Cupriavidus necator: one gene and its partner. The protein of the gene in region 2 interacts with the protein of the main gene of each other region in a pairwise test. Links are inferred from orthologs where the notes say so. Each region holds a gene or a part of one and is shown on either strand. Other genes may lie near its edges.

Region 1 (5,212 bases), 540 kb from region 2 along the record:
TGAGATCGTTCCGGTCACGGGCCCCAACCGCGTGCCCTTCCTCCTCACCCGCAAGGCGGACGTGGTGCTGGCCTCCTTTTCCGTGACGGACGCGCGCAAGAAGGTCATCGATTTCTCCGAGCCGTATGGCGTGATCCCCGTGGTGGTGGGCGGCCCGACCAAGGCCCAGGTCAAGTCCTTCGCCGACCTGTCGGGCAAGACCGTCGCGGTCACGCGCGGCACCACCAGCGACCAGGAACTGAGCCGGGGCGCCAAGGCCGTGGCAGCGGTGAATATCGTGCGCTACGAGGATGACGCGACCACCAATACCGCGGTCTCCACCGGCCAGCAGGACTACCTGGCCGCGGCCATCAGCGTGATTCCGGAGGTCAGGCGCAGCAATCCGTCGCGCGACCTGGAAATCAAGTTCGTGATGCAGACCTTTCCCTATGCGATCGGCCTGCGCAAGGGCGATACCGCCCTCAAGGACTGGCTCGACGGCTGGGTCAGGACCAACCTGAAGAACGGCAGGATCAACGACATCTACAAGCGCTATTTCGGCCTGTCGCTGCCGGCCGAGATGCTGAAATAAGGAACGAGGGAGCTCATCGCATGAACGCACCTGCCAACCCCGGCAAGGCAGCACAGCTGCACGCCGCCTTGCGCGTGATCCGGCTGCACCCGGAAGACGACGTCGTCATTGCCCGCGACCAGCTCGTGGCAGGCACCACGCTCGACGAAGAAGACGTGACTGTGCTCGGCCTGGTCCCGCCCGGCCACAAGGTGGCAACGCGCGCCATCGGCGCCGGCGAGGCGGTGCGCCGCTACGGGCAGATCATCGGCTTCGCCAGCCAGGACATCCGCCCCGGCCAGCACGTGCACACCCACAACCTGGCCATGGGCGACTTCACGCGCGACTATGCCTATGGCGCCGATGCGCGCGCGCCGGAGCCGGTGCCGGCGCCGGCCACCTTCGCGGGCATCGTGCGGGCCGATGGCCGCGTGGCCACGCGCAACTACATCGGCATCCTGACCTCGGTGAACTGCTCGGCCACGGTGGCGCGCGCCATTGCCGACCACTTCCGCCGCGACATCCATCCCGAGGCGCTGGCCGCCTATCCCAACGTCGACGGCGTGGTGGCGCTCACGCACGGCGTCGGTTGCGCGGTGGACCCGCAGGGGGAAGGGCTGGCGCTGCTGCAGCGCACGCTGGGCGGCTATGCCTGCCATCCCAACTTCGCCAGCGTGCTGGTGATCGGGCTGGGCTGCGAGACCAACCAGATTTCGGCGCTGCTTGCCACCCAGGGGCTGGCCCACGACGACCGCCTGCAGACCTTCACCATCCAGGACAGCGGCGGCACCACCAGGACCATCGCACGCGGCATTGCCATGATCCAGGAGATGCTGCCCGCCGCGAATGCCGTGCAGCGCCAGCCGGTGCCTGCCAGCCACCTGGTGGTGGGCCTGCAGTGCGGCGGCTCCGACGGCTACTCGGGCATCTCGGCGAACCCGGTGCTGGGCGCGGCGGTAGACCTGCTGGTGCGCCACGGCGGCACTGCCATCCTCTCCGAGACGCCCGAGATCTACGGCGCCGAGCACCTGCTCACGCGCCGCGCACAGACACCGGAAATCGGCCGCAAGCTGGTGGCGCGCATCCGCTGGTGGGAGGACTATTGCGCGCGCCACGGTGCCAGCATGGACAACAACCCGTCGGCAGGCAACAAGGCGGGCGGGCTGACCACCGTGCTGGAAAAATCCCTGGGCGGCATCGCCAAGGGCGGCTCGGCCAACCTGGCCGAGGTCTATGAGTACGCGCAGCCGGTGCGCGCGCGCGGCCTGGTGTTCATGGACACGCCGGGCTACGACCCCATCTCCGCGACCGGCCAGGTCGCGGGGGGTGCCAACCTGATCTGCTTCACCACGGGGCGCGGCTCGGCCTACGGCTGTGCGCCCTCGCCCTCGGTCAAGCTGGCGACCAATACCGCGCTGTGGCAACGCCAGTCCGATGACATGGACCTGAACTGCGGCGCCGTGCTGGACGGCAGCGCCACCATTGGCGGGCTCGGTGAGGAACTGTTCCGGCTGATGCTGGACACCGCCTCCGGCAAACGTTCACGCAGCGAGCTGCACGGCTACGGGCAGAACGAGTTCGTACCCTGGCAGCTGAGCGCGATCACCTGAAGCCCGCCGGCGCGCAGCCGGCGACGCGGCGGCCCATCGGGCCGCTGCGCTGCGTCTTGCCCCGCCTCAGTCCAGGCGGCGGCACATGCAGTGCGTCCAGGCGCCGAAGCGGCGTTGAAATTCCCTGGACAATTCCAGTTCGGTCGGCAACTCGTCCACGGATGTCAGCGAGAAGCCATAGCGCGCAAAAAAGGCCGGATGCTCCGTCGTCAGCAGGACGGCCTTGGTGCAACCGTTAGCACGGGCGCGCATCAACAGGGCCGCAACCAGATGGGTCGCAATTCTTCGCTCCCGAAAATCGGGAAGCACGCCAACGGTCCTGACGACAAAGGTCTGGTCGAATATCTCCCCGCAGGCACAACCAGCTACGATTTCCCCGAATTCAGCGACATGGCACAGACATGCGGCCGGCCTCACATTTTCAACTGACAACCCACATTGCTGCAGCACTTCCGAAATAGCTTGAATATCGGCAATTCCAGCGGCTCGGATACGGACGTCCCTTGGCATCGCCTCTCCTGAATCACTTGATCAACTTCCGCCCTCCCCACAGTGACCATCACGGCACCAGGCAAGGGCGCAGTAGTAATTTAGCGCATACATAAAAACCAGCCCAATCCGGGTAAACACATGTGCCGCGGCGCCGCCATTATGGGGAGAATAATGCAGCCCAAAACCGGCGGAAACGCAATGGGATTAATCCTTGCGAGATGTCCCGCCAGGAATAATGCAGGACTTGCAATTTACGCCAATCTCGCATTGCCGCGCGCCTGGAAAATCGTGCCGATATTCATCGACGCAGAATCCCAAAGAAAAAAGCCACGTAATTCTGATTACGCGGCTTTTTTCTTTGGGAGCGGGAGCGCTTCAGCGGCGGCGCATGTAGAACACAAACACCTTGTCCACTTCCGAGTGCGACAGCAGCTCATTGCCGGTCTGCTTGGCAAAGGCCTGGAAATCGCGCGTGGCGCCGGGATCGGTGGCCAGCACCTTGAGCACATCGCCGCTGGCCATGTCGGCCAGGGCCTTCTTGGTGCGCAGGATCGGCAGCGGGCAGTTCAGGCCGCGCGCATCCACTTCTTTCTGGAACTCCATTCGTCTCTTCCTTCGATTCTGGGGGCTGGGCGGCTGGCCGGAGGCCAGCCTCACCAACGGTATTGTAGCGAACCCCCGACCAGGCTGAAGTCGTGCGGGCGGCGCGGGTCCGGAATGTCGGCGCCGGTCTGGCGGTCGAAGAAGCGCACCGGATAGCCGCGCGCGGCCAGCCAGTCGGCAACCGCGAAGCCGGTGCCAGCCGACCAGACGCGCACGTCCTCCGGCGCCACCAGCTTGTAGTCGGCCAGTTCCTCGGACAGCGCCACGGTGCCGGTCGCCTTGACGTGGTAGGCAATGATCAGCTCGTTCTTGCGCATGAACTCGTAGACGCCGATCAGCGACACCGACTCGGTATCGAGGTTGGTCTCTTCCTTCAGTTCGCGCGCCACGCCCAGCTCGGGCGGCTCGTCACGCTCCAGGAAGCCCGTCACCAGCGCGAACATGGTCTCCGGCCAGGCGGCATTGCGCGCCAGCAGCAGCTTGTCCTGGTACTCCACCACCGCCGCCAGCACCGGCAGCGGGTTGTTCCAGTGCACGAAGCCGCATTCCTGCTGCACGCAGGCGTGGCGTTCGCGCCCGGACAGCGGCAGCACCTCAAGCGGCGCGCCGCACTGCGGGCAGAATCGGTATTGCATTTGGGGGCTCCTGAAGGGTCTCGTCGTTATAGGTATGGGTGCCGGTCAGGCGCCGCAAGCCGCCCGCATGTCGGCGGCCAGCGCCTCGACCGTCTGCGGCTGCAGGTCCCATGAACACATGAAACGGCAGCCGCCGGCGCCGATAAAGGTATAGAAGCGCCAGCCCCTGGCGCGCAGCGCCTCGATCGCGGGCAGCGGCAGCTCGGCGAACACGGCGTTGGACTGCGTCGGGAACATGATGCGAACGCCCGGAATATCGCTGATGCGCTGCTGCAGCAGCTGCGCCATCGCATTGGCATGGCGCGCGTTGGCGAGCCATACGTCGTTCTCGAGCAAACCCAGCCACGGCGCGGAGATAAAGCGCATCTTCGACGCCAGCTGCCCGGCCTGCTTGACGCGGTAGGCAAAGTCCTCGGCCAGGCGGCGGTCGAAAAACACCACCGCTTCGCCCACCGGCAGGCCGTTCTTGGTGCCGCCGAAGCACAGCACGTCGACGCCGGCGCGCCAGGTAATCTCGGACGGATGCACGCCCAGCGACGCCACCGCATTGGCAAAGCGCGCGCCATCCATATGCACGCGCAGCTGGCGGCGCTTGGCGATGGCAGCGATCGCGCGCACCTCTTCCACGCTGTAGACGGTGCCGACTTCGGTCGACTGCGTCAGCGACACCACCTTGGGCTTGGGGTAATGGATATCGGAGCGGCGCGTGACCAGCGCCTCGACCGCGTCAGGCGTGAGCTTGCCGTCAGCGCCGGGCGCGGTCAGCAGCTTGGAGCCGTTGGAGAAGAACTCCGGGCCGCCGCATTCATCGGTCTCGATATGCGCCAGCTCGTGGCAGATCACCGAGTGGTACGACTGGCACAGCGCCGACAGCGCCAGCGAGTTGGCCGCCGTGCCGTTGAACACGAAGAACACTTCGCAGTCGGTCTGGAACAGGTCGCGGATACGGTCGCAGACCTTCTGCGTCCAGGAATCGTCGCCGTAGGCCTGCTCATGGCCGCTGGCGTTGGCTTCCAGGAAATACTTGAGCGATTCCGGGCAGAAGCCGGCGTAGTTGTCAGAGGCGAAGTGCTGCATGGTGTTCAGTGTGGGGCTGAATGGAGCCTTACTTCTTGTCGGCCCACAGCTCGCCGCCGGTGGCCCAGTTCTCGCGCTTGATGTCGGTGATGATGATGTCGACGGCCGAGGCCGAGCAGCCCAGGGTCTCGCAGCTGACGCGCGTCACTTCCTCGACAAACTTGCGCTTCTGCTCGATGGTACGGCCTTCAAACATTTCGACGTGGAAAGTCGGCATGCAATGCTCCTTTGATGAATGTGGTTGA
Region 2 (5,531 bases):
GGCTTGACCAGGTCGCCCCAGTCCTTGATGCCCTTGGGATTGCCCTTGCGCACCAGGAACACGATGGTCGAGGTGTACGGCGAGGCGTTGTGCGGCAGGCGCTTCTGCCAGTCCGGCTTGATCAGGCCCTTGTCGGCGATGGCGTCGATGTCATAGCCCAGCGCCAGCGTCACCACGTCGGCATCCAGCCCGTCGATCACCGAGCGCGCCTGCTTGCCCGAGCCGCCGTGCGACTGGCGCACGGTCACGGCGTCGCCGCCCTGGGCCTTCCAGGCCTTGGCAAAGGCGGCATTGACATCGACATACAGCTCGCGTGTCGGATCGTAGGAAACGTTCAGCAGGTTGGCGGCCGCAGCGGTCTGCGCCGCGCTCAGGGCGCCAAGTACGGCCAGGCTGATAGCCAGTTTGCGGATCATCTTGTGTTGCTCCCGTCAGTGTCGTGAATGGGCGCGAGGCGCCTCTTGCCTTGTCCGCCTTGGGTGGCGGACTTGTGTCAGGAGCAAGACTACCGAGGGGGCTATCTGAACGGAACGAATGGTTTCGCCGATCCTTTGCTGTTTTTTGCATAAGATCGGACGGAAATATGGACATGCCGGCGCACGGGGCATGCGGCATCGCTGAGCGGAAGGAGGATGATGGGTCACGCCCCAAAAAGAAAACGCCCGCACCGGCAAGCCGGTGCGGGCGAAGTTTCCGTTCTGGAAACGGGTAGACAAGTCATGAAGAGCGCCCCCGCATCTCCATGACAGGACGAATGTTATCGGCTTGCCTGCGACCTGGGGTTGATCAAGGTCAAGTGCGGGCCAGCCTGCCGCGCCTGCGCCTCAGCCGCCCTGGCGGGCGAGCAGGTCAGCCATTTCGTCGGCATGCTCCTCTTCCACCGCCAGGATGCCCTCCATCATCCGGCGCGAGGTCGGATCGCGTTCTCCCAGGAACTGGATGATCTCGCGATAGCTGTCGATGGCGATGCGCTCGGCCACCAGGTCTTCCTTGATCATTTCCGTCAGCGAAGTACCCGCCACATATTCAGCATGGGAGCGGCTGGTCAGGCCGTCGGGTGCGAAGTCGGGCTCGCCGCCAAGCTGGACGATGCGCTCGGCGATCTGGTCGGCATGGCCTTGTTCTTCATTGGAATGGGCCAGGAATTCATCGGCGACGCTCTTCGAGTTGGGCCCCTTGGCCATGTAGTAGTGTCGGCGATAGCGCAGCACGCAGACGATTTCGGTGGCCAGCGCATCGTTGAGCAGCTTCAGCACGGTATCGCGATCCGCGGCATAGCCCGCGGTCACGGCGCCATCGTCGATGTGCTTGCGGGCGCGCTCGCGCAATGTCTTGACGTCAGAGAGGAAAGGCTTGTCGGTCATTGAAGGGCTCCTTGGGGATGGGGCTGCGTCAGCGCAGCGCCTTGTACGGAAACTCAACCCTTCCGCAACGCGAGAAGTGTGCCACTCGGCGGATGGCGCGGAACGGCGCGGCTGGCGACGACCCGCGGCATCGTGGCGTGAAAAAATTGCACGGGACGGGACCGCCTTACACGCAACGCGCGATGGCAAGACGAAAAAAAGCCCCTGCGATGCAGCGCAGGGGCCTGACCATGATCGACCGCCTGTGTGCTCCGGCAGTCGATCGAGCCACGGTAGCCTTAGTCCAGCTTCCGCCCGAACGTGAACTCCCCGTCGACATAATCCACCGGCACCACATCCTTGGCGGCGAACTTGCCTTCCAGGATCGCCCGGGCCACCGGGTTCTCGATCTGCTGCTGGATCGCCCGCTTGAGCGGACGCGCGCCAAACACCGGGTCGTAGCCTGCGCTGGCGATCTTCTCCAGCGCCGTCTCGCTCACCTCCAGCGTCATGTCCATGCGGGCCAGGCGGGCCTGCAGGCGTTGCAGCTGGATGCGTGCGATCGACTCGATATGCTTCTGGTCGAGCGCGTGGAACACCACCACTTCATCGATCCGGTTCAGGAACTCCGGCCGGAAATGCGTGCGCACTTCCTGCCAGACCGCACCCTTGATCGCTTCCTGCGGCTCGCCGGTCATCGACTGGATGATCTGCGAACCCAGGTTGGACGTCATCACGATCACCGTGTTCTTGAAGTCCACGGTGCGGCCCTGGCCATCGGTCAGGCGGCCGTCGTCCAGCACCTGCAGCAGCACGTTGAAGACGTCCGGGTGGGCCTTCTCGACTTCATCCAGCAGCACCACGCTGTACGGCTTGCGGCGCACGGCCTCGGTCAGGTAGCCGCCTTCCTCGTAGCCCACGTATCCGGGCGGCGCGCCGATCAGGCGGCTGACGCTGTGCTTCTCCATGAATTCGCTCATGTCGATGCGGATCAGGTGCTCTTCCGAATCGAACATGAACTCGGCCAGGGCCTTGCACAACTCGGTCTTGCCGACGCCGGTCGGGCCCAGGAACAGGAACGAGCCATAGGGCCGGTTCTCGTCCGCAAGCCCGGCACGCGAACGGCGGATGGCATCGGACACCAGCCGCACGGCTTCGTCCTGGCCGACCACGCGCCCATGCAGCCGGTCTTCCATCTTGAGCAGCTTCTCGCGCTCGCCCTGCATCATCTTCGATACCGGGATGCCGGTGGCGCGGCTTACCACTTCGGCGATTTCCTCGGCGCCCACCTGGGTGCGCAGCAGCTTGTTGGGCTGCTTCTGCTCGCTGGCCTCGGCATCGGTCGCCGCCTTGAGCTTGCCTTCCAGGCCCGGCAGCTTGCCGTATTGCAGCTCGGCCACCTTGTCCAGCTTGCCTTCGCGCTGCAGCTTGGCGATCTCCAGCTTGACCTTCTCGATCTCTTCCTTGAGCGCGGCCGTGCCCTGCGCGGCGCCCTTCTCGGCTTTCCAGATCTCGTCCAGGTCGGCGTACTCCTTCTCCAGGCGCGCGATTTCCTGCTCGATCAGCTCCAGGCGCTTCATCGACGCCTCATCGGTCTCTTTCTTGACCGCCTCGCGCTCGATCTTCAGCTGGATGGTGCGGCGCTCGAGCTTGTCCATCGACTCCGGCTTGGAATCGATTTCCATCTTGATGCGCGCGGCCGCCTCGTCGATCAGGTCGATCGCCTTGTCGGGAAGGAAGCGGTCGGTGATATAGCGATGCGACAGCTCCGCCGCGGCGACGATGGCCGGGTCGGTGATTTCCACGCCGTGGTGCAGCTCATACTTTTCCTGCAGCCCGCGCAGGATGGCAATGGTGGCTTCAACGCTCGGCTCATCGACCAGCACCTTCTGGAAGCGGCGCTCCAGCGCGGCGTCCTTCTCGATGTACTTGCGGTACTCGTCCAGCGTGGTCGCGCCGATGCAGTGCAGCTCGCCGCGCGCGAGCGCCGGCTTGAGCATGTTGCCCGCGTCGATCGCGCCCTCGGCCTTGCCGGCGCCGACCATGGTGTGGATCTCGTCGATGAAGACGATGGTCTGGCCCTCGTCCTTGGCGACGTCGTTCAGCACCGCTTTCAGGCGCTCCTCGAACTCGCCGCGGTACTTGGCGCCGGCCAGCAGGCCGGCCATGTCCAGCACCAGCACGCGCTTGTTCTTCAGGCTCTCCGGCACTTCGCCGTTGACGATGCGCTGCGCCAGGCCTTCCACGATGGCGGTCTTGCCCACGCCCGGCTCGCCGATCAGCACCGGGTTGTTCTTGGTGCGGCGCTGCAGGATCTGGATGGCGCGGCGGATCTCGTCGTCACGGCCGATCACGGGATCGAGCTTGCCGATGCGGGCGCGCTCGGTCAGGTCGATGGTGTACTTCTTGAGGGCCTCGCGCTGGCCCTCGGCCTCGGCGCTGTTGACCGAATCGCCGCCGCGCACGGCCTGGATGGCCGACTCGAGCGACTTGCGGTTCAGGCCGTTTTCACGCGCGATGCGGCCGGCGTCGCCCTTGTCGTCGGCGACGGCCAGCAGGAACAGCTCGCTGGCGATGAACTGGTCGCCGCGCTTGATGGCTTCCTTCTCGGTGGCGTTGAGCAGGTTGACCAGGTCGCGGCCGATCTGGACCTCGCTGGTGCCCTGCACTTGCGGCAGGCGCTTGATGGCGGCGTCGAGCGCCGTCTGCAGGCCCTGCACGTTGACGCCGGCGCGCGCCAGCAGCGCCTTGGCGGCGCCGTCGTCCTGCGCCAGCAGTGCGCGCAGCAGGTGCTGCGGTTCGATGTATTGGTTGTCGTTGCCCAGTGCCAGGCTTTGCGCATCAGCCAGTGCTTCCTGGAACCGGGTGGTCAGCTTGTCAAGACGCATAAGGATTCCCTCTCTCGGATAAGGTCGTGTCCTGATGCGGGGGCGTCGGCGCCGGTCTTCGCTGCCGGAGCGCCCGTATGCCCTGCCGGACACTGGATGTCTTTCCGAAAGATAAGGCTTTGTCGCGACATTTCAAGGCCGCGCCGGCAAGCAATGACCCCGATCCGCTGCTATGTCGACAACCGCCGCTCCCACGCTCGCAAGTGCCGCAAGCGATACGCAGCTAGGCGGCGCGGCAGGCCCCCTTGTCCGCCAGGTTGCGCACCAGCACCAGTGATTCGCCCTGCACCACCACGCGCCCGTCCGCGCCGGTGACCACGCTGGCCAGGTTGACCAGGTCCTTGCCGGCGCGCAGCCGCATGATGCGCACGCATGCCGTCAGCGGCTCATCCAGCCGCGCGGCTGAAGCGAGGCGCAGCGACTGCTTCATCCACCCCGTGCCCCGTCCGGGCAGCCGCGTGCCGAGCAGGTCCGAGAACATGCCGGCCAGCAGCGGCAGCGGCACCACCGGCCCGCCAAACCCGCGCGCGCGGGCAAAGGCCGGATCGGCGTGGTAGGGGTTGGCGTCGCCGGTCAGGGTGATGTAGTCGTCCAGGTCCGCCTGGGTGAAGGCGCGTGCCGCACCGGCTTCCTGACCGGGGCGCAGGCCGTACAGTGAGGCGTCGCCCGCCTCTGGCGCCGGTGCCGTGTCGCCGGGCAGCCGGGCCAGTCCCTCCGGCCCGGCATCCGGCAGCCAGAGCGATTCGCCCACGGCCGTGACGCGCTGCGCCTCGCCCGGCCCGCCCGCGCTGCCAACGGTGGTGCCGTAGCCCGCCAGTCCCGCCGGAGTGTGCTGCGGCGCCAGCGCGATCTGCACTGTGTCGCCAACGAAGGCCGGCGTCGGGAACATCAGCGTCTGCCCGACCGGCAACGCCGGCCCTGGCAGCTGCCGCCAGGTGTGGGCGCACAGCAGCGAAAACAGGAACATGCCGTGCGCCACGGTGGCACCGAAATGCGTGCCACGGGCAAAGGCCGGATCGCAGTGGATCGGGTTGTCGTCGTGCGACAAGGCGGCGAAGCGGTCAAAGTCGCGCTGCGACAGCACGCGCGGCAGGGCATCGTTCATCAGTCAGGCACCTGTACGGCATTAGCGTTGACGGTAATCGCGTTGCCGGCCGCAGGCGACGCGGCGAACGGCGGCACGTTGGACGGCAGCAGCGCCGGCGCGGGCGTGTTGAGGGTGCCGCCGCGCGGCGTGGTGCGCAGCACCTGCGACGGCGGCAGCGCCTTGCCCGCGGTGAGGTTGTCGTAGACCGCATCC

Evidence for each region.
Region 1: the proteins of clpB (region 2) and I6H87_RS12045 interact in binary tests that used the Escherichia coli proteins (3 or more experiments, as listed by UniProt). The link is inferred for Cupriavidus necator from one-to-one orthologs.

Annotation. Positions count from the first base shown.
Region 1 is NZ_CP066018.1:2,576,914-2,582,125, reverse strand. The notes cover bases 1,642-4,510. They hold I6H87_RS12045 (sulfurtransferase TusA family protein), read right to left. Parts: upstream 3,256-4,510; coding sequence 3,028-3,255; downstream 1,642-3,027. Other genes in these bases: I6H87_RS12035 (threonine aldolase family protein), read right to left, coding at 3,936-4,510; I6H87_RS12040 (NUDIX domain-containing protein), read right to left, coding at 3,306-3,890; I6H87_RS12050 (GNAT family N-acetyltransferase), read right to left, coding at 2,227-2,670; I6H87_RS12055 (UxaA family hydrolase), read left to right, coding at 1,642-2,160. In the rest of the region: I6H87_RS12060 (transporter substrate-binding domain-containing protein), read left to right, coding at 1-571; more of I6H87_RS12055, read left to right, coding at 592-1,641; more of I6H87_RS12035, read right to left, coding at 4,511-4,967; I6H87_RS12030 (4-oxalocrotonate tautomerase), read right to left, coding at 4,996-5,184. UniProt on the Escherichia coli protein: Involved in thiosulfate metabolism.
Region 2 is NZ_CP066018.1:3,120,901-3,126,431, reverse strand. The notes cover bases 1,438-4,625. They hold clpB (ATP-dependent chaperone ClpB), read right to left. Parts: upstream 4,232-4,625; coding sequence 1,643-4,231; downstream 1,438-1,642. Other genes in these bases: I6H87_RS14605 (MaoC/PaaZ C-terminal domain-containing protein), read right to left, coding at 4,455-4,625. In the rest of the region: I6H87_RS14620 (sulfate ABC transporter substrate-binding protein), read right to left, coding at 1-416; I6H87_RS14615 (ferritin-like domain-containing protein), read right to left, coding at 825-1,364; more of I6H87_RS14605, read right to left, coding at 4,626-5,336; phaZ2 (D-(-)-3-hydroxybutyrate oligomer hydrolase), read right to left, coding at 5,336-5,531. UniProt on the Escherichia coli protein: Part of a stress-induced multi-chaperone system, it is involved in the recovery of the cell from heat-induced damage, in cooperation with DnaK, DnaJ and GrpE. Acts before DnaK, in the processing of protein aggregates.